Regions from separate parts of the Peribacillus sp. P4_C12 genome, predicted to be linked through region 2. Evidence: predicted binding sites of a transcription regulator. Region 2 holds the regulator's gene; the other holds the start of a gene.

Region 1 (12,620 bases), on a different contig from region 2:
CCTAGAAATAATGAGCAATGATTGGGGTAAAAACTCAACATTTATTATTTAAATTATAATGAAAAAAGATGTTTTTTGTTTGAAGATTCCTCGAATTTTCAAGGAATTCTTGTGTATAACGAATCTAGCTCCTATCTTCTTACCCATATTTTCTCCCATTCCCTGTAAATAAAACATTCTGAAATGGTTATACTAAACTTAATTGGTTCATCTTCATCCTTCATAACAAAACAAATTTCTATGATGAAGTGATTAAAATGGTATATAAATTTCCACTTACAATAATTAAATACAAAAAAACTGGGCGTCATCAAGACGCCCAGTTTTGTAGGAATGGATTATTGATATCCCCAAATCATTGTTAGCATTGTACCGAAAATTGTAACCAATGCAACAAACAATCCGTAATAAACGTTTGTGTAAATCGATGCTTTATCCTCAGACTCTCCTGCATGCATGAACATAACCAATTGAAGTGCTGCTTGCATGAAGGCTGTAACAAGTAGGATGATCATTGCCATTTTAAGTGAGAGATCAAACACTATAACTGATAGTGCAACCAAAGTCAGGATTAGTGAAAAGGCAAATCCCATAACTTGGCCCCGTGGGAATAATTGTTTCATATTACATCATTCCTTTCAGGTAGACGAAACTGAAGATGAAAATCCAGACAACGTCTAAGAAATGCCAGTAAAGAGAAAAGATGAAAGCTTTGTTTGCTGTTTCTGGAATCAGACCGCGTTTTTTAACCTGCAGAATGATGAATGTTCCCCAGAATAAACCAAGTGTAACGTGAGCTCCATGCGTACCTAGTAACGTAAACAAACTAGATAAGAAAGCACTTGTTTGAATGGTTGCTCCTTCATGTACATACTCCACGAATTCATAGATTTCGACTCCCAAAAAGCCTAAACCAAGAATAAGGGTGATAACGAAGAAACTAAGCATCGCTTTCTTACTACCAAGTCTCATTGCATTGATTCCAAGACCAATGGTAAAACTACTAGTTAAAAGAAAAATTGTTTGAAGCATTAGGGTTGGTACTTTAAAAAGGTGTTCCCCTGTTGGACCATTTCCAGTACCGTTAACTAATACAAAATAAGTGGCGAACAGTGTAGCGAAAAGAGCTATTTCTGCCCCCAGGAAAATCCAAAATCCAAAAATCTTTAAGCGATTTTCTTCCGTGCTATATTCTAGTGGCAGCGAGTTATCTATTTTCATTACTTAGCACCTCGCAATTTATTTTCAGTTTCTTCAATCTCTTCAACGGAGATATAACGTCCGTGATCTTTTTCGAATGAACGGTGAGCCATACAAGCAAAGATACCAAGTGTTGCAATGATTGCAATGATCCACATGCTGAATACCATTGCAAAGCCCCAAACGAAGAAGATACAGCTCATGATAAACGGCACACCACTGTTATTTGGCATATGAATCTTTTCTACTTTACCACCAAATAATTTAAAGCCTTTTTTCTTAGAATCCCAGAATGCTTCTGTAGAATCAACTGTAGGCACAATTGCAAAGTTATATTCTGGTATTGGTGTATGTGTAGCCCACTCTAGAGAACGTGCATCCCATGGATCGTTTGAAATATTTCTTGATGCATAACGAGTACTCCAATAGATGTTGTACACAATAAGCGCGAAACCTATTGCTAAGCCAATTGCTCCAACGAAAGAGAGCATATTCAATGGACCATAGCCCGTTGATTCAGAGTACGTATACATACGACGTGCTTGCCCATCTAAACCAGTGATGAACATCGGGAAGAATGTTACATTAAAGCTGATTGTAATGAACCAGAACGACCATTTCCCAATCTTTTCGCTCAACATGAAACCAAACATTTTTGGCCACCAGTACGTGAAACCAGCAAGTACGGCAAATACAGTACCAGGGATTAAAACGTAGTGGAAGTGAGCTACTAAGAACATTGTATTATGGTATTGGTAGTCAGCACTTGCCATGGCAAGCATAACCCCGGTTACCCCACCGAGCGTGAAAATCGGAATGAAAGCTAAAGAGTATAACATTGGGACGGTAAAAACGATTTTACCTTTCCAAAGTGTGAACAACCAGTTGAAAATCTTAACACCGGTCGGAACAGCGATTGCCATTGTGGTAATCGAGAAGATACCGTTAACCATTGCACCGTGACCCATTGTGTAAAAATGGTGAGCCCATACAACGAAAGATAGAGTAGAAATAGCTACCATCGAGATAACCATCGAATTATACCCGTACAGGTTACGACGTGCAAAAGTCGAAATGATTTCACTGTAAATACCGAATGCCGGAAGAATAACTATATAAACTTCAGGATGTCCCCAAACCCAGAACAAGTTCGCCCAAAGCATATCGCTACCGCCATTGGCCATCGTAAAGAATTGAGTTCCGAATAGACGATCCATTGTCATCAACGCAAGTGCCACTGTCAATACAGGGAAAGCGAAAACGATAATGAAGTTTGTGATCAAGATAGACCATGTGAACATTGGCATTTTCATTAAGTTCATACCAGGTGCTCTCATTTTCAAGATTGTTACGATAAAGTTGATACCAGTCAGTAATGTACCGATACCAGCTATTTGAATTGCAATCGCGTAATAGTTCGAACCTACTGATTCACTGAAATCGTTACTTGCCAGTGGGAAGTAAGATGTCCAACCTGCATCAGGAGATCCACCAACTACGAAAGAGATGTTAAATAGCATTGCACCCATAAAGAATAACCAGAAGCTTACTGCGTTTAGACGTGGGAATGCTACGTCACGTGCTCCAACTTGTAATGGTGTAACAATGTTCATTAACCCAATGATAAATGGCATAGCCATAAACAGGATCATGACAACCCCGTGTGTTGTAAAGATTTCATTATAATGCTGTCCATCCAACAAACCGTTATCAGGCACAGCAGTTTGAGCACGCATCATGATAGCATCGGCTCCACCACGGAAAAGCATAAGTAGTGCAGACAAGATGTACATGATACCAATACGTTTATGGTCAACCGTTGTTAACCACTCACGCCATAAGTAACCCCATTTTTTAAAATAGGTAATTCCGACAACAACCGCAAGCATGGTTAAGCCAATAGCAACCATGGATGCATAAATCGCTGGACTTGGATGAGGTACGGCAAATCGATCAAAGTAATCCATACTTTTGTGACTCCTTTCAGGAAAATATTCCTTGTGTAAACCTAGTTGTTTTATCGAGTGAGATTAATTCTTAATGATTCATGTTGCTGTGTTCTGAATGTTCCTCGTGTGAATCTTTGGTGGATTCATCGGATTTCTCAGAATCAGTTTTTTCAGTATCAGATGATCCGTGCATACTATGACCAGCATGTTCCCCTTCAGGAGCTGGAGAAAACTCTAAGTGAGTTCCAGTGTAAGTGGATTGTCCCACATGACCAGGTTCTAATAATTTATTGAATTTTTCCTCAGTAATCGGTTCAGCAGTAGCTTTAATTTCATCTACCCACTTATCATATTCTTTTGTAGGCATTGCCTTAACGTTGAACGTTTGCTGAGCAAAACCTGAACCACTGAAGTTTGAATTTCGACCCATATAATCTCCTGGAACATCAGCTGCTAAGTGCAACGTGTTTACCATGTCCGACATCGCGTATTTTTGTCCTCCAAGTTGCGGAATCCAGAAACTAGCAATTGGTCCGTATGAATAAAGTTTAAATTCAATTGGTCGGTTAGTCGGTATAAACAGATAGTTAACTGTTTCAATATCTTCTTCCGGATAACTAAAATGCCACTTCCAGTTAGAAGATGAAGCGTAAATAACTAATGGTTCTTGCTCTTGGTATCCTTTAGGTGTTGCCTCAACTTCATTTGTTGTTTTAACAGTAACAACTGATAGGAAAGCGACGATTAAAATTGGGATCGCAACCCAAATTATTTCAAGAACCTTACTTCCTTCAATATGAGGTGGTTCATAATCATCACGCTGTTTGGATGCACGATATTTCATTATCATGAAGATATACAGTACAATAACGACAAGAACGACAAAGGCCATTGTCCATATCGAAATCATAATAACATCTGCTTGTGTTGCAGCTACTGGCCCTTTAGGGTCCAAGACCATTAATGGGTTATCGCAACCGGTTAGCACAGTGGCAATAGTAAAAAGTATAGTTAATAAAGCCCATTTTATTTTCATAGTACTACCCCTTTCTTACATAATAAAATTCCTATTGGTAATTATTCGGACAAAGTGTTACCATGTTCACAAACCCCGACATACCAATATTAATCCCAAGTGTATAAAAAGACAATACAAAGTGACATCTGTCACATAAAGTTCATGAAAGAGCAGTAAGAAGATGGTAACTGAACTGAAATGTTCGAAAATCTTTATGAAATGAAATATAATAATTGTTTAATATCTTACTTACGGAGAATTCACTTATTAGTGAAGGATTTGCAAGTATTCCCGGTTCTTTTTCCATTTAATGTTACTTTAATATAATGAATTTTCACATTATATTCTCCCTCGTACATTACCTCAAGACTGGATTTAAATTACTGAATATTCAAGTTTTATTACCTCTCCTGTTAAGAAGATAGCTATCGATGGAATCGTTAATGGATGTTGATGGTATCCAGGATTAAAAACGAATTTTTCTCACTCGACCATGGACTCGGTAACGGCATTGTATATGATGTTGTTTTCCCTGCTTCATTACCCTTGTCGTACAACACTTGCCATTATATATAAGGAAACAAAGAGTGTGAAATGAACATTTTGATCCTTTATGATGCCTACTTGAATGCCTTTCTAGGACATTTGCTGTGGCACATTTAGCCATTCTAATAGGCTTGGTTAAAATAGGGGAAAGGAAAATGGGGGAAAGTCGTATACATTATATTAGGACTAATCACAGGCACACTTGTACTACTTTGCTCTATAACAGGGTTAATCTTATTTAAGAACAATAATAAAATATTGGTAATCAGGTTCCTTCTTCTCGCAATACTTATTGCCCTGTCAGTATTACTTTTCCTAAACTGCTGTTTAGTCCTGTCCTCCTATTTTTGCGGGAGTAGGCTATTTGTGTTTTGTAAATATGAATGGGGCATGAAAAAGGGATATCCTTTCACACCTCAAAATTTATAAAGTGACCAGGGGGCAGGCCGTTTCCCCACATGTTACTTCAAGCGCATTAGTCCATTCACTTTTCTGGAATTCCTCCACCTGAATAAAGGAAACTCACTACTTAAATATCCAATTTTGACAACTGCATCCCTTTTGTTTCTTTTATTATATGCACATAGAAAAACCACGAAAAATGGACCTTTTTAAAGTGTCCATTTTTCGTGGTATAGTTCAGAGTTCAGAATGTAGAGTTAGAACTTTTCATTCAGGAATGTAGTGAGTTTGATGTGGATGGCCAAGCCATGTTGTATGTACACATATTCTAAATCAACTGGATTTGGATCATTGAATATGCTTTCATTGTTGGAGCATTTGTTAACTAGTTGGTTACGCTTTAATCGTGTACAACCTACTGCCATGCCCAAGAAATATTTCAAGCGATCCTTTGAATACACGTTCTCTAGAGTGGGCTACTCTCTGTTCCCAGTTCCAGAATACAACTTCACTATCATACCGACAGCTGATTCTTCACTAGCATTCCGGATGTAGCTTCATCTACCTGAAAGGAAATTTGAGTATGAAACAGTTATTTCCACGTGGACATGTTATGGGGTTCATATTCTCCATGGTTCTTACATCCGTTGCTCTTGGTGTTGATGTATATGACCTTTCTTTGAGAACAGGAATGATAGTCCTTATAGTAGCTTCATTCCTGCAAGCAGGTGAACAACTAGATTAGTTCATGCATGCTTGTGAATCTGATGATAAGAAAGCCATCTACGAAAACGGTATTACGCTCTATTCATTGCTTTAGTTACTGAACTCGGTACTTCTTTTTGTTTTAACTTTTGAATTTATTTTTATGATTTTAGTTGTTTCCGGTACAACTGTTTTACCCTTATGTGTGTTCATCACCATTTCTTCTGTCAGGACAAAAAATATACCAACTAGGAAAATGGCAGCTGCGCTTAATGTAATGGCCATTCCAACAGCAGTTAATATATAATCCTTATTGTAATCGCTTACAAATAAACTTAAAGCAAAAATAATAATTCCGATTACACAACCTGTGCCTGATACCCACTTCACTGCATCTAACATCTTCTGATTAGCTTCCATTATTTCATCCCCTTTCTTTCTATTTTATTACATTTCACAAATTTGTCAAACTTTTTATAATTTTCAATATATTCACAATGAAAACCTTGACAAATTAAAGTTATTACAACTCACTTTTAGGTATTCAAGACTATATGGAAAATAAACCAAATAGTTAAAATACACTACCTATTTTTCCGATAATATCCATTTTTTATACTATTATTTATTTTTTATTATTTACCCAAATATTTTATCGACTCATTAGCTATAAAAATGACTCCTGCCAATTGCTCAGGAGTCATTTCTCTTTTTTTATGAATTTTGTAACGTAATCGTTAAGGTTTTCTCTTCATTACCTCGATACACTTTGACCTTTACTTTATCGCCGATTTTCTTATCTGTGTATAAGTATTTCCTTAATTCAGCAGAGGTACTAATTTTCGTTCCATCAATCTCCACAATGATATCCTGTTGCTTAAGTCCTCCATTCGCATCCGCCGATCCAGTTTCTATACCCGTTACCATTACACCTGACTTTGCAGCTTCAGGGACATTTTGAAGGTAATACTGTGGCAGTTCTTCTGTGTTCGCCAAGCTGACCCCTAAATATGGCCGCGTGATTTTTCCATTTTCAATCAGTTCCGTTACAATCGGTATTACGTCATTACTTGGTATAGCGAAACCTAAGCCTTCCACACCGCTTTCAGAAATTTTCAAACTGTTTATGCCTATTACTTCACCAGCAGTATTGATTAATGCACCTCCACTGTTACCAGGATTAATTGCCGCATCTGTTTGAAGGACATCAAGTTCCCACTCTCCGTCAGATGTATCGACTGATATGGAACGCCCAGTTGCACTTACAATTCCTTGCGTAACCGAACGTGAGAAATCAAGTCCGAGAGGGTTACCAATGGCCAAAACTTCTTCACCTGGACGCATTCTATCTGAATCTCCAAAATTAATTCCCTCTGGTGCTACCGAGGCATTAATCGTCAAAACCGCTAGGTCTGTTAAAGCATCTGCACCAACAACTGTTGCAGTTGCCTTTTGTCCATCATACAATGAAATTTCTACTTCCTTAGCACCTTCAATAACATGATTATTCGTGATGATATAGGCCTTACCATTATCTTTTTTATAAATAACTCCTGACCCCGTGCCGCTCTCAACAGTTTCGCTCTCCGTGCTTTGCTGCTGGAATGGGTTCTGATTTTGCATCTCTTGTAAATTTACGACACCTACAATCGATTTTGAAGCTGATTCAACCATATCTGCTCTTTCATTTGAATCTGTGCTTGTCGATAACTTTTCTGTATTTATACTCTTATTCTTTTCCACGCTCTCGGTTTGTTCTGCCCCTGCAGTTTGTGATGATTCGGTCACTGTATTTTTCTCTGCATCTATAAAATCTCCGCCAAATACAAATACAGAAGATGTAACTATAGAAGCAACAGTTCCAGAAACAAGACTAGTTAACCAAAGCGACTTGCCCTTTTTCGGTTCAGCTTTCACCCGAACTTGCTCATCCCCATTATAATTCTCCATCCTTTATCCCTCCTATGAAAGTCCTTTACTTGGCTCCATCATAAACAGTAATTATTAAAAAATTCTTAAGAAATAAAGAATACGGCAAACTTTTTACAAAAAAGATAAAATGAATGTAGATTTGACCGAAAAAAGAACAATATTGACTGGTTAATAGCTCTGAGATTTCTTACCTCCCATTACGAAAAAAAAAGATGCCTCAAATAACAAGGCACCTTTTTCATCCATTCTATTTCTTACATAAGCTCATAGACTTCTTTTGTCTTCTTATTCACGCCATACCAACCCCAAGTAGCCTTATGCCCACTTCCCTTACTGTCATTGACCATTTCAAACACTTGGAATATGTAATCTCCCTTTTCATCTTCACGATCATATTGAATTTGAAGCTGAGGATAGTTTTCCATGTCAGCGTAGTCTTTCACAAGATTTTCCGCCTGAGCTTTCGTCAATGTCTTATCTGAATCCTTGTTACTCTCGTGATTTCCTTTATCAGCTAGCTTCGATGTGGCGGGGGCCTCCACTGGCTTATCCTCTTCTTCTGACTCGATAACTGGGTCTTCAGACTCATCCCTCGATTGCTCTGCGTCAGTGTCTTCAACTGGCTCTGCACTGGCTTCTCCAGCTTCTGAGGACATTCCAATTGCCTTTTGTACCATGAGTTTACTTTTCTCATAATTTGCCTTATATGCAGCAGCTTCTTCAAAAAACACTTGAGACGCCTCAAAATCTTGTTCCTCGTATTTCTTCATTCCATCTGCCAAAAGGACGCAAAGTTCCATTAACTCTTTCATCTCCCCTGTTTGGTCTTCTTTATACGCTAATTCAAATGCCTCATGGGCCTCTAAATAATTTGCCTCTTCCACCTGACTTTTTCCTAGCTCCATGTTGGAATCGTAATTCCTGGTGGTACAGCCTGAAACAATTAATGCCATCATTAAAATAAATATGAGTAATCTCTTCAAAAAGTCACTCCTCACTTTTACTGAATACACATACACTTCCATATTATTCTATAAATCTATCTTACCCGATTTCACAAGAAATATCTGACATCTTTATCTCTATCGATTTATTATGGAGAATGTTCACTTTTATGATTATATTTTTACAAATAGTGGTACATCATAGATAAACGCTTGAAAGGGTGAAGAAAAAATGTTGTAGGAAAAACAGACCTATCATGTGGATTTGGTCAGCGGCGATGTACTAGGAAAAAAACTTGAGGAAAATCCAAGCTTTACTATATACGCTACAGATGAAGAACTAGCAGAATTAAAGCAATGCCTAGAGGAACATCGAACAGATGACTTGGAGTCATATGCCCGTTCTCATGTACCATATCTTCTCTATCATCATGACCGGGCAAATGATAAATACGATGAAGCTACGAAAAAGCTGTACGCCATCATTTATAAATTAGGCGATGAAACAGCCCGAAACCATATTGAAGAAATCAGCATATTGGCAGATAACAAATTCAAAGGCAACGAGGAAATCCAAAACTTTAAATAGGAGAATGCTTAAACAGAACCTGAAATAACAAGTTTCTATTTTTTAAAAGAACGAGAATGAAAAAAGCATCTTCGAAAGAAAGTGATTTAACACATGAGGTACATCAGACGATCAGAGTGTTTGGAGTTTTTTAGGAAGAAAATTATGATGGGATTAGTTTTGGAAATGCATAATCCTAAATAAAAATATACCAGAACTGTTTCATTTAATAGGTAACGATTCTGGTATATTTAACGTTTTGCGGATTACTTTACAATGAAAAATAAGGTGTCATTCACACATAAGTCTAGTGTTTTTGCTTATAATAGGTAACCGCTAGCGCAAGGGCAAGTACGGTTCCTTTAACGATGTCCATCGCGTAGTATGGGACAGACATCATAATCAGTCCGTTTTGAAGGATTCCAATCAGGACTGCACCGATGAAGGTTCCGAAGGCATTCGGTTTCCCTGCTCCTAGAACGGATGAACCAATAAATGCTGCTGCAACAGCATCCATTAAGTAAGGAGACCCGGAATTGATTTCGGATGTCATGACGCGGGAAGCAAGAACAATTCCCCCGATTGCGGCAAAGAGAGCCGAAAGGAGATAGGCCAGTACTTTGTATTTATTTACCGAAATTCCAGAAAGTCTGGCAGCTTCCTTATTTCCCCCAATAATGTACATATAACGACCGTGCTTGGTATAAGTTAAAAAGATATGGGTAGCTATCACAATGACTGCCATGATCAGAATAATCCAAGGGACCTGTCCAATCTTAGCGAAAAATGGGCTGATCAGTCCTTCAGCGAACGTTCCATCAGGCATGACCATATTTTGTGAAACCGTTGCTCCTTTTGTATAGGTAAGGGCAATCCCTTGGATGATGAACATGGTCGCTAATGTCATCAGCATGTCAGGAATTCTCAATTTTACAATCATGAATGAATTTAATGCTCCTACTACAAGCGACGCACCGATTGCAGCTAATATCGCAATCAGGGTATCCTGCGAAAACCAAACAAACATCGAAATGACGATCGCATTAGCCAATGATGCTACAGAACCAACGGATAGGTCAAAACCATCCACAGTTAAGGATATCGTAATTCCAATCGCAATGATGGTCACGATTGAAATAGAACGCAGAATGTTAATTAGATTATTAGCTTGAATGAAAGATGGATTTGAAAAGGCAAATATCCCAACCAAAATAATAATCGTCAAGATTGTGCCGTATTTATAGAAAAAGTCGAATAAGTCTACTTTTTTCTTCGCTTTTGTTGTCTGTGTGAGAACAGGAATCGGTGTGCTCATCCTATTTGCCTCCTGTTGAGTAGAATAGTAATTCTTCTTCATTGGTTTTGCTTGTCTCTAATTCGATGACTGTCTTTCCACCATATAACACATAAGTTCGATTAGTAATACCCATGATTTCAGACAACTCAGATGATGCATATATAATTGCCTTTCCATTTCTGGCAAGTTGGGCAATCAATTCAAATATGTCCTTCTTTGCCCCTACATCGACGCCTTTTGTAGGTTCATCAAATATGTATACATTTGCATCAGCAATCAGCCACTTTCCGATAGCGACCTTTTGTTGATTACCACCTGACAAGTTTTCAACCTTAGCTTCCTCTGAAGGGGTTTTAATACCAAGACTCGTAATAAGTTCCTTCGCTTTTTTCTTTTCCGCCTTACGATCTACAAAGCTGAATATCTTGCTGAATTTCCCGATACTTGCTGCAGTCAAGTTCGTTGCAACTGATTCCTGAACAAGAATGCCTTCTTTCCTGCGTTCTTCCGGTACAAGTGCCAGACCACTTTTTACTGCATGATGCGGTGTTTTCAATGAAAGCTTTCTACCATTCATCACGACTTCCCCTGTTGTGATAGCAGTATGACCGAATAGGGTTTTACATAGCTCTGTTTTCCCTGCTCCAACCAATCCTGCCAAACCAACAATCTCTCCTGCTTTTAGATGAAGGCTAACATTTTTAACTTTTTCGGCATCTGACAGTCCCTTCACTTCCAGAACAACTTCACCAATCGCAGCATTTACAACAGGGAACTGTTCATCCATTGTTTTCCCAAGCATTCCCTCGACCACTTCGTTTTGAGTAATATCCGCTACTTCTCGGCATGCAACACTTTTCCCATTCCTCATAATCGTAATTTCTTCACAAATTTCAAAAATCTCTGGAAGACGATGGGAAATAAATATGATGCCAACGCCTCTTTGCTTTAATTCATTTACAATTCGAAATAGTTCTGTCGTCTCCGTATAACTTAACGGAGCAGTTGGTTCGTCGAGGATCAGGAATTTGCATTCAGTCGAGACTGCTCTTGCAATCAGAACCATCTGTTTTTCAGCCAAGGTAAGATCTCTTACCAGCTTTTTCGAAGAGACACCAATTTTCATCTCTGCCAGGATATAAGTGGCTTTTCTATGCAACTCTTTCCAATGGACCATTTGTTTTTTGCCCATGTTTTGCACCGTATCATTCAACATTACATTTTCCCCAACAGTTAAATAAGGAATGAGTGCCGTATCTACTTCCTGATAAACAATTTGAATACCTTGTTCCTGTGCAGCCTTCGGTGAACGGATATCCTGCTTCTTTCCATCCAGAAAAATTTCACCTGTATAATGGGCATGAGCGCCCGATAAGACCTTCATTAGCGTAGATTTCCCTGCTCCGTTTGCGCCGACCACTGCATGGGCTGTCCCTGATTGTACTGAAAAATCAACTTCACTAAGCGCCTTTACTCCCGGAAATTCAATCGATATCTTTTTCATTTCTAGTTGTGTGCTCATGCCCATTCCCCCTATTAAACAGACACTCTCTTCACTAGAAAGAGAGTGTCTACTGACTCTGTTTTTTACTTTTTATAATGATCTTTCAATACTTTCATCCATTCTTCTTCAAATTCCGTTGATACTCCCCATCCTTCGACAATACCGGACAAGTTGGCCATGTTGACCGCTTCTTTTGAAGCTTGAATCTGCTCTTGTGAAATAAGTGAAGCTTCTAAGTCATATGTTTGCGGTGTTTCTTCACCCGCTAATTTTTTTGCTAAAATCCTCATATTCACTGCACCAATCAATTTCGGATCGACAGCTGCCGTGTAAGACCAAGAACTGCCTTTCGCTTGAATCTCCTGAAGATCAGCATTAGATACGTCGATTCCGTATATCTTCACTTCATCGCGGCCAGCTTCTTTAATCGCACGAGCCGCTCCAATTGCGAATGCATCCCATGTTGCGAAAATCGCATCTAGTTTGCCTTTGGGATATTTATTCAACATTGCGGCTACCGCATTTTGTGTCTGAACTGAAGTATCTGCAGATGCT
Region 2 (8,850 bases):
CTACATCTTCAGCAATCAATAATAGTGGTTTTCCTTGTTGAACAACTTGCTCAAGTACAGGAAGGATTTCTTGGATATTCGTTACTTTTTTATCCGTGATTAAGATATATGGATTGTCTAAAACAGCTTCCATTTTATCTGAATCTGTAACCATGTAAGGGGAAGCATATCCACGGTCGAACTGCATACCTTCTACAACGTCCAATTCAGTTGTGAAACCTTTAGACTCTTCGATTGTAATGACGCCGTCGTTACCAACACGTTCCATAGCTTCAGCAATCAGTTGTCCTACTTCTTCATCAGCTGAAGAGATAGCAGCAACTTGTGCAATCGATTCTTTGTTTTCAACAGGTTGAGAAATGGCTTTTAATTCTGCAATTGCAGTATTAACCGCTTTTTCAATTCCTTTACGGATACCCATTGGGTTAGCACCAGCTGTTACGTTTTTAAGACCTTCACGGATCATTGCTTGCGCTAGAACCGTTGCAGTAGTTGTACCGTCACCAGCTACGTCGTTTGTTTTGCTTGCTACTTCAGCAACCAATTTCGCACCCATGTTTTCGAATGCATCTTCTAATTCGATTTCTTTAGCGATTGTTACACCGTCATTTGTGATAAGCGGTGAACCGAATTTTTTCTCAAGAACCACGTTACGACCTTTTGGTCCAAGCGTTACTTTAACTGCATCTGCAAGTGCGTCCACACCACGAAGCATTGAGCGGCGTGCTTCTTCACTAAATTTAATTTCTTTAGCCATTTATAAGTACCTCCCTAAAATTTTAAGAAAATTTTCGTTCAGTTAAGTATGATGTATAATTAGCCAATAACAGCTAAAATGTCGCTTTCACGTAAAATTAAGTATTCAGTATCTTCGTATTTCACTTCAGTACCAGCATATTTTGAGAAGATAATTAGATCGCCTTGGGCAACCTCTAAAGCAACACGTTCGCCATTTTCAAGAACACGGCCTGTACCAACTGCTACGACCTTACCTTCTTGTGGCTTTTCTTTTGCAGTATCAGGAAGAACAATACCGCTTGCCGTTTTTTCTTCAGATTGAACTAGTTCAATAATAACGCGATCACCTAATGGTTTTAACAAGTGAAACAACCTCCTCATATTCTCTTGATAATTTGCTTTATGATTATTAGCACTCTTCATCATCGAGTGCTAACACATTTATAATATTAAATAAACCGAGCCTTTTTTGCAAGTATCTTATCGAAAATTTTTTATTAATTTCTGATAAATTCCGGGTATACTACTTTAAGATAATGTTTCTTTTAACAAAGGAGATGAAATGTTCTCTTATGCGTACGTTTAAGTGGAGTTCTGTCTCATTATTTGATACCATTTTGGAGTATACGTTTAGAGATTGTCCCCATGTCAGGACCGTTATAAGAGAAATGGCGGACTAAATAAAAGGAGTTTTCATTTTTGAAAAAAGAATATTGGTTCGTCATCATCACTTACATAGCCATGCAATTATCCAGTATTGTTGGGATGCCTATTTTCATGCTGATTGGATCTTTAAGCGAAATGCCTGCTGATGAACTCAAAGTTAAAGCGGCAGCATACTGGATTGTATTCAGCTTTCTCGCAGCTCTAACACTGATTTTAATTTTGATGAGAAAAGATATGAGGGAAAGAATAGACACACGTAATCAAGCTTCAATCCCTACGTCTATATTGTGGGCGATAGCAGGTGTATTTCTGGCTCTTATTGCTCAAAGCTTAGCTGGAAGCATTGAACAAATGTTCGGGGTGAAGTCTGAATCTGAAAATACGCAGAATCTTATTTCACTCATATACGAAGTCCCAATGGTCATTTTCGTGACTTCAGTAATTGGACCTATTTTGGAAGAAATCCTTTTCCGGAAAATCATTTTCGGGTCACTTAATAAACGCTTTAATTTCTTTATTTCAGCTTTAATCAGCTCAGTTATTTTCGGCTTGGCGCATGGTGAACTCGAACATCTTCTTTTATATACAGCAATGGGCTTCACCTTTGCATTTCTTTATGCGCAAACAGGTCGTATCCTTGTGTCGATGGTGGCACATATTGCAATGAATACCCTTGTTATCATCCTTCAAGTGTTATATAGAGAAGATATTGAGAAAATGCTAGATACTGCACAGGCCTTTATCGGAGGTTTATTATGAAACGTCGTCAATCACCACTATTTATCGGTATCATCTATACAGCCTTAGGAGCCCTTTTTACGGCTATCGCAATCCAAACTGTCAATTCATCAGGATGGGGAATCTTTGCCTACATACTCGTACTTATTGCAACTCTTGACTTTGGGTCAGGGTTACGTATGATCATGCTGCACTTTAAAATTAAATCCGCAAACAATAAGAAGAAAAAATAAAAAACGCTGCGAAGACGCAGCGTTTTTTTATTCCTCTAATGCAACTTCTTCTACCACAGGATAATGCTTTAAAAAGTAGATGAGAGACTGAAGCTCTACGGCCAGGTCAATATGGTGAACTCTTATAGACGGCGGTACAGTCAGCCGAGCAGGAGTGAAATTCAATATTCCTTTAATATCAGCTTTAACTAAACGATCGGTTATCGTTTGAGCCACTTGGGCAGGTACTGTCAAAATAGCTGCTGTAATATTATTTTCCTGCAAAAGGGTATCTATTTGGTCCATATGATAGATTGGTACATCAGCAATTCGCTTTCCAACCTTATCTTCAGAAACTTCAAATGCCATTTCAATTTTTGTATTATTATTTTTCAAAAAATTGTAATTTAAAAAAGCGGTCCCTAAATTCCCTACTCCAATTAAAGCGACTTTTGTCAATTCATCTTGATCTAGTGTTTTTCTGAAGAAGGATAGTAAATAATTCACATTATAGCCGTAGCCCTTTTTTCCAAGCGCGCCAAAGTAGGAAAAATCACGGCGAATTGTAGCCGAATCAACTTTTACAGCTTCGCTAAGCTCTGCCGAGGATACTCTTTGCTTACCTGAGGAATGTAAGTTCTTTAAAAATCGATAATATAAGGGCAACCTTTTGGCCGTTGCCTGCGGTATCTTTGGGTCATGGTTCATCGTTCTTCCCCGCCTTCACACATGCTTTTCAAACTTATTCTTCTTTATCTGTTTGATTCAACTGTCTTTTGTAATCGCTACTAGACACCCCACCTGTTTTCTCCACTAAAAATGTAGGCCCGATTACCATTCCTTTATCAATAGCCTTACACATATCGTAGACAGTTAAAGCGGTCACAGATGCAGCTGTTAACGCTTCCATTTCAACACCTGTACTCCCTTTTGTCTTGGCTTCTGTTTCTATTTTAAGCCTATAACCTTGTTCTTCTTTTACCCAATCAAAGGCTATATTGACCCCTTGTAGAGAAATAGGGTGACACATCGGGATTATATTGGATGTATTTTTGCTTGCCATGATGCCTGCAACCTGTGCAACTGACAGAACATCACCTTTTTTCATTTTCTGGTTCGTAATTTTTTCATATATTTCATCGTTCAATAAGATACTCGATTGAGCTGTTGCCGTCCGAATGGTTTCAGGCTTCGCACTCACATCAACCATTTTAGCTCTGCCTTGTTCATTAAAATGCGTTAAGTCCCCCATTAATAACCCCTCCTAAATCATACACTATTATTCCACATTATGTAACAGCTTGTTTTTGCCTAAACCTCAGCTGTTGCCGATAATTACTATAATACGTTACACTAACAATAATCAATTGAGGTGAAAATTTATGATTTTATTACAAATCAATCAACTATCCAAATATTACGGGGCTGAACTTATTTTATCAAATATGAAGCTCGAAGTTCAAAATAAAGATCGAATTGCCCTAGTTGGCCGAAACGGCGCTGGAAAATCAACTCTACTAAAAATCATAGCCGGACAACTTTCCCATGATGGCGGTGAGATCATCAAACCCAAAGGCGTCACTATTGGCTATATGGCACAGGATACAGGTTTAGAATCTGAACTTTCCATTTGGAATGAGATGCTGACTGTATTCAAAGACCTGATAGAGCAAGAGAAAGAACTGCGCCGACTTGAGGCCGAAATGGCCAAACCTGACACTTTTGATAACGAAATACTTTACCAAAAGGTGTTAAATGAATATGACACTTTACAGGTAGCCTTTAAAGAAAAGGGGGGCTATCAATATGAAGCAGATATCCGTTCCGTATTACATGGTCTTCAGTTTGGTGACTTTGACTATTCCACTCTCATTTCCACGTTGAGTGGAGGCCAAAAAACACGGCTTGCATTAGGAAAGCTGCTTTTAAAGAAGCCCGATATATTGATTCTCGATGAGCCAACAAACCATCTGGATATCGAAACTCTCTCCTGGCTTGAACAATATTTACAAAGTTACCAAGGTGCTGTACTTATTGTTTCCCATGACCGCTATTTTCTAGATAAAGTGGTAAACCAGGTGTATGAAATTTCAAGAAATAATATGAAAAAGTACTATGGTAATTACAGTTCTTATTTAGAAGGAAAAGCGGAAGATTATGAACGGGACATGAAGCAATTCGAAAAACAACAAGGTGAAATCGAAAAGCTGCGTGACTTTGTTCAACGTAATATCACAAGAGCTTCGACCACGAAAAGAGCGCAAAGCAGGCGTAAGCAGCTCGAAAAGATGGACGTATTGGACAGGCCACAAGGTGACGAAAAATCTGCTAATTTTTCCTTCCAAATTGAAAAGCAAAGCGGAAACGAGGTACTTCATCTTCAAAGCTTAGCTATTGGTTATGAAGGGGAAACAGTATCTAATAATATTAACTCTCGGATGACAAAAGGAGAAAGTATTGCCCTTGTCGGTCCAAATGGCGTTGGTAAATCGACGTTATTGAAAACGATTATATCCAAGCTGCCTGCAATTTCTGGCGATTTCCGTTTTGGAACGAACGTCGAGGTCAGCTACTACGATCAAGAACAGGCCAATTTGATTTCTAATAAACGCGTACTAAATGAACTATGGGATGATTATCCCCTTAAACCGGAAAAAGATATCCGCACAGTACTTGGTAATTTCCTTTTTAGTGGAGATGATGTATTGAAAACCGTTTCGACACTAAGCGGTGGTGAAAAGGCACGGCTTGCTTTAGCCAAAATGATGATGGAAAAAGGGAATTTTTTAATTCTTGATGAACCAACGAACCATTTAGATCTCGACAGCAAATTAGTGCTTGAAAACGCTTTGATAGATTATCCAGGAACCATTCTTTTCGTCTCACATGACCGTTATTTTATTAATCGAATTGCAACAAAGGTCATTGAGCTATCCAAAGACGGCAATGAAGAGTTTCTCGGCGATTATGATTACTATGTAGAGAAGAAACAAGAGCAAGCAGAAATCGAAGCACTCGAACAACAAAATAAATCAAACACTGTAGAACTAATCGTTGAAAAGACAAACTACAAAATTGATAAAGAAGCAAAAAAAGCAGAACGCCAGCGAAAGCGCCGTATCGAGGAAATCGAAGCAGCCATGGAGCTACTCGAAACTGAAATAAGCGAGTATAATGAGCTCCTTTGTGACCCAAACGTCTTCCAAGACCATGAAAAGGTAATGGAAGTTCAGACGAAGCTTGATAAAGCACAGGAAACTTTAGATCAGCATCTTGAAGAATGGGCTGAATTAGAAGAATAAACATTCGGACCGAGTTATTTAACTCGGTCTTTACATGATGTTTTGAAAAGATCCACTCAAAGTTATCCACATTTTTATACACAAACAAGTTGTTACTCAATAGCTACTCAATCAATTTATCCACAATATCCACAGAAACTTATGCACTTATCCACATAACAACTGGTTATACACAGCGGGTTTGAATAATAAAAAACGTTATCCACAGAATATTCTATTTTTTTAAAAATATGATAAAAAAGACAGGATACCGAAGTTTGGTATCCTGCCTTTTTTATCGTTAGAAAACTTCTAAATCTAATCCGGGGTTTCCGTTCAAATCTAACCCAGAGCGCTTCCCTTTTTCGAACATGACACTTGCAGCTGCACCAATCATAGCTGCATTATCCGTACAAAGGTATAATGGGGGAATAGAAATATCCATTGGTAAATCCATAAAGGCTTCAGTTAGTGCTTTCCGTAGGCCTTTATTAGCGGCAACACCACCTGCAAGTAACACCTGTTTCACATCATATTCCTTAGCAGCTTTTACAGCTTTTGTCACAAGTACCTCTATGACGCTTGCTTGGAAACTTGCGGCCAAATCTTTAGGATCAATTTTTTCTCCACGTTGTTCTGCATTATGCAAAGTGTTAATTACAGCTGATTTCAACCCACTGAAAGAAAAGTCATAGCTGCCATCCAGCCATGCCCGAGGCAGTTTCAAAGATGGTGAACCCTCTTGTGCAAGCCTATCGATATGAGGACCGCCTGGATAAGGAAGTCCTAAAGTTCGAGCTACTTTATCATATGCCTCTCCTGCTGCATCGTCCCGCGTCTCCCCTATTACTTTAAAGGAACCGGGCTCCTCTAAAAGCACCAATTCCGTATGGCCTCCTGAAACGACTAATGAGAGGGCTGGGTACTGAATTTCTTGAACAAGTCTATTTGCATATATATGGCCCGCGATATGGTGCGTTCCAACAAGTGGGATTCCATGAGCGAATGCCACTGCTTTAGCAGCATTAACACCTATTAACAATGCCCCTACTAGCCCAGGACCTTCTGTAACAGCAATAGCGTCCAAATCTTCGTACGTCACACCAGCCTGAAGCAAAGCCTCTTCAAGCACGATTGTAATTTGCTCTACATGGTGTCGGGACGCTATTTCAGGTACAACACCACCAAACCGCTTATGGCTTTCTATTTGTGAAGCCACGACATTGCTCAATATCTCTGTACCATTTTTTATGACAGCTGCAGCAGTTTCGTCACAGCTGGTTTCAATTCCTAATATAAGTTGATCTTTTTTCATGAAAAATTCACCCACATAACATAAGCATCTTCTTGATTATCTGTATAATAATTTTTACGAATTCCACCCTTTTGAAAACCTAGTTTTTCATAAAGTGAAATGGCCACTGCATTACTAACACGAACTTCAAGCGTCATCCTTACAACGCCCATGCTAATTGAGATTTCAATCATCTTTCTAAGCAGAGCTTCACCCAGCTTTTGCCCTCGATATTCAGGTAAAATAGCGATATTGGTAATATGCGATTCATCAATGACAATCCACGCGCCGCAATAACCAGCAATTTTCCCTTCATCTTCAATAACCATGTAAACAGCATATTGATTATGATTTAATTCATTAAAAAAAGCTTCCCGGCTCCAAGGCAAAGTAAAGGATTGTTTTTCTACGTTTAACACTTGGTCAATATCTTCCGTTTTCATCTTTCGAAACGTCAATGTTTTACTCATAATAATCGGTCGCTTTCCTATTATTTTATTTCCCCTGCTGTTCGAGCCACTTAGCTTCCGCTTCAGCCATACGAATATAGTTCGGTACAAACTGGTGTATGTCCACTTCAGTCTTGTTTAGGCCAATAAATGCAAGTTCGCTTGGTCGGGAGTTAAATAACTGTACGGGAGAAAATACTGCTAAATTCCCTAACACTTTCGTAATCGCTTCCCGATGAATTTCTACATCCTGACCAACAAATAAAACAGGACGCTTTAATTCCTTTAATCGAATTGCCCATTCAGAGGATAGAATATTGCAATCTTCCATGACTGTATTTAACACATTATTTTCTATTTCATATAATCCAGTATAAATCTGGCCTCTTCTTGCATCAAACAAGGGCGAAACTAACCCGTTAAAATAACGTCCATTAGCAGCTAAAACTTCTAGACTAGAAACAGCCGATAATGGAATTTTCAACGTCCACGCCAATGTTTTCGCAATTGTCACACCAATCCTAACCCCTGTATAAGATCCAGGGCCTTGAGCGACCACAATTTTAGTCAATTCCTTAGGACTAGTATCACAATCCCTTAATAGTGTCTCAATTGCTGGCATCACTCGAACCGAATGATTTTTCTTTAAATTCGTAGTATACTCGCCAATTACTTGAGTATCATTTATTAGAGCAATCCCTAACGTAAAGTTCGATGTATCTATAGCTAAAACCTTCATCAAATAATCTCCTTACATAACGTAACATACCTTTCGCCTTTGGCTTCTAAGACAAGACGGCGGCTTGTATCACTAAGACGATAAATATAAATAGTTAAGATTTCATTTGGAAGCTGGTCTTTAATTAAATGAGCCCATTCCACAACGGTCACACCTTCACCATCAAAATATTCATCGAAACCTAAATCTTCTTCTGATTCACTTACCCGATATACATCCATATGGTATAAGGGTAATCTCCCAACGTATTCCTTTATTATCGTAAAAGTTGGGCTATTCACAGTTCTCGATACACCTAAACCTTTAGCAAGACCTTTTGTGAACGCCGTTTTCCCTGCTCCCAAGTCCCCTTCTAAAGCAAGTACATCACCACTTGAAAGCTTTTGTGCTAATTCCTGTGCAAAATGCGCTGTTTCTTCCTCATTCTGAGAAATCCATTCAAATTGTTGCATATATCAATCACCTTTATCATCTATTAGGAGAATGTTCTCTAGTTTTATCTTGAGAACCATAAACACAATACTTAAAAAAGCTAACGACCATAATTATATCCCTAATAAAGCATTCTATATGTAGTTTACCTTGTTTCAAAAGAAGAAACAAATAAGTTAAGGACATTATTATCCGAAATTCAGATAAAACAAAAAAACGAAACCAAGGTTTCGTTTTTTTCATGATTGCGGGGACAGGATTTGAACCTGCGACCTTCGGGTTATGAGCCCGACGAGCTACC

Evidence for each region. The regulator Rex, encoded in region 2, represses fermentation and respiration genes when NADH is low (regulators of the CRP and FNR family bind a similar motif). The targets are predictions, from matches to a motif close to TTGTGAAATATTTCACAA.
Region 1: qoxA (cytochrome aa3 quinol oxidase subunit II) is a predicted target of Rex. The motif match lies at 4,305-4,322, and genes of this name have one in related genera.

Annotation. Positions count from the first base shown of each region.
Region 1 is NZ_JBFUIB010000035.1:10,972-23,591, reverse strand. Features, by position in the region: gene qoxD (cytochrome aa3 quinol oxidase subunit IV) at 339-623, opposite strand; gene qoxC (cytochrome aa3 quinol oxidase subunit III) at 625-1,221, opposite strand; gene qoxB (cytochrome aa3 quinol oxidase subunit I) at 1,221-3,167, opposite strand; gene qoxA (cytochrome aa3 quinol oxidase subunit II) at 3,238-4,185, opposite strand; partial or broken gene AC1DUW_RS08785 (nucleoside recognition domain-containing protein) at 4,593-4,762, shown strand; gene AC1DUW_RS08780 (hypothetical protein) at 5,431-5,670, shown strand; gene AC1DUW_RS08775 (cytochrome C oxidase subunit IV family protein) at 5,699-5,860, shown strand; gene AC1DUW_RS08770 (hypothetical protein) at 5,932-6,240, opposite strand; gene AC1DUW_RS08765 (S1C family serine protease) at 6,535-7,770, opposite strand; gene AC1DUW_RS08760 (COG3014 family protein) at 8,007-8,735, opposite strand; gene AC1DUW_RS08755 (hydrolase) at 8,956-9,285, shown strand; gene AC1DUW_RS08750 (ABC transporter permease) at 9,572-10,579, opposite strand; gene AC1DUW_RS08745 (sugar ABC transporter ATP-binding protein) at 10,581-12,083, opposite strand; gene AC1DUW_RS08740 (sugar ABC transporter substrate-binding protein) at 12,149-12,620, opposite strand, start outside.
Region 2 is NZ_JBFUIB010000002.1:30,964-39,813, forward strand. Features, by position in the region: gene groL (chaperonin GroEL) at 1-757, opposite strand, end outside; gene groES (co-chaperone GroES) at 817-1,101, opposite strand; gene AC1DUW_RS01210 (CPBP family intramembrane glutamic endopeptidase) at 1,438-2,163, shown strand; gene AC1DUW_RS01215 (YdiK family protein) at 2,160-2,375, shown strand; gene AC1DUW_RS01220 (redox-sensing transcriptional repressor Rex) at 2,403-3,062, opposite strand; gene moaC (cyclic pyranopterin monophosphate synthase MoaC) at 3,097-3,606, opposite strand; gene AC1DUW_RS01230 (ABC-F family ATP-binding cassette domain-containing protein) at 3,737-5,656, shown strand; gene tsaD (tRNA (adenosine(37)-N6)-threonylcarbamoyltransferase complex transferase subunit TsaD) at 5,937-6,950, opposite strand; gene rimI (ribosomal protein S18-alanine N-acetyltransferase) at 6,947-7,399, opposite strand; gene tsaB (tRNA (adenosine(37)-N6)-threonylcarbamoyltransferase complex dimerization subunit type 1 TsaB) at 7,425-8,117, opposite strand; gene tsaE (tRNA (adenosine(37)-N6)-threonylcarbamoyltransferase complex ATPase subunit type 1 TsaE) at 8,117-8,569, opposite strand; tRNA gene AC1DUW_RS01255 (tRNA-Met) at 8,795-8,850, opposite strand, start outside.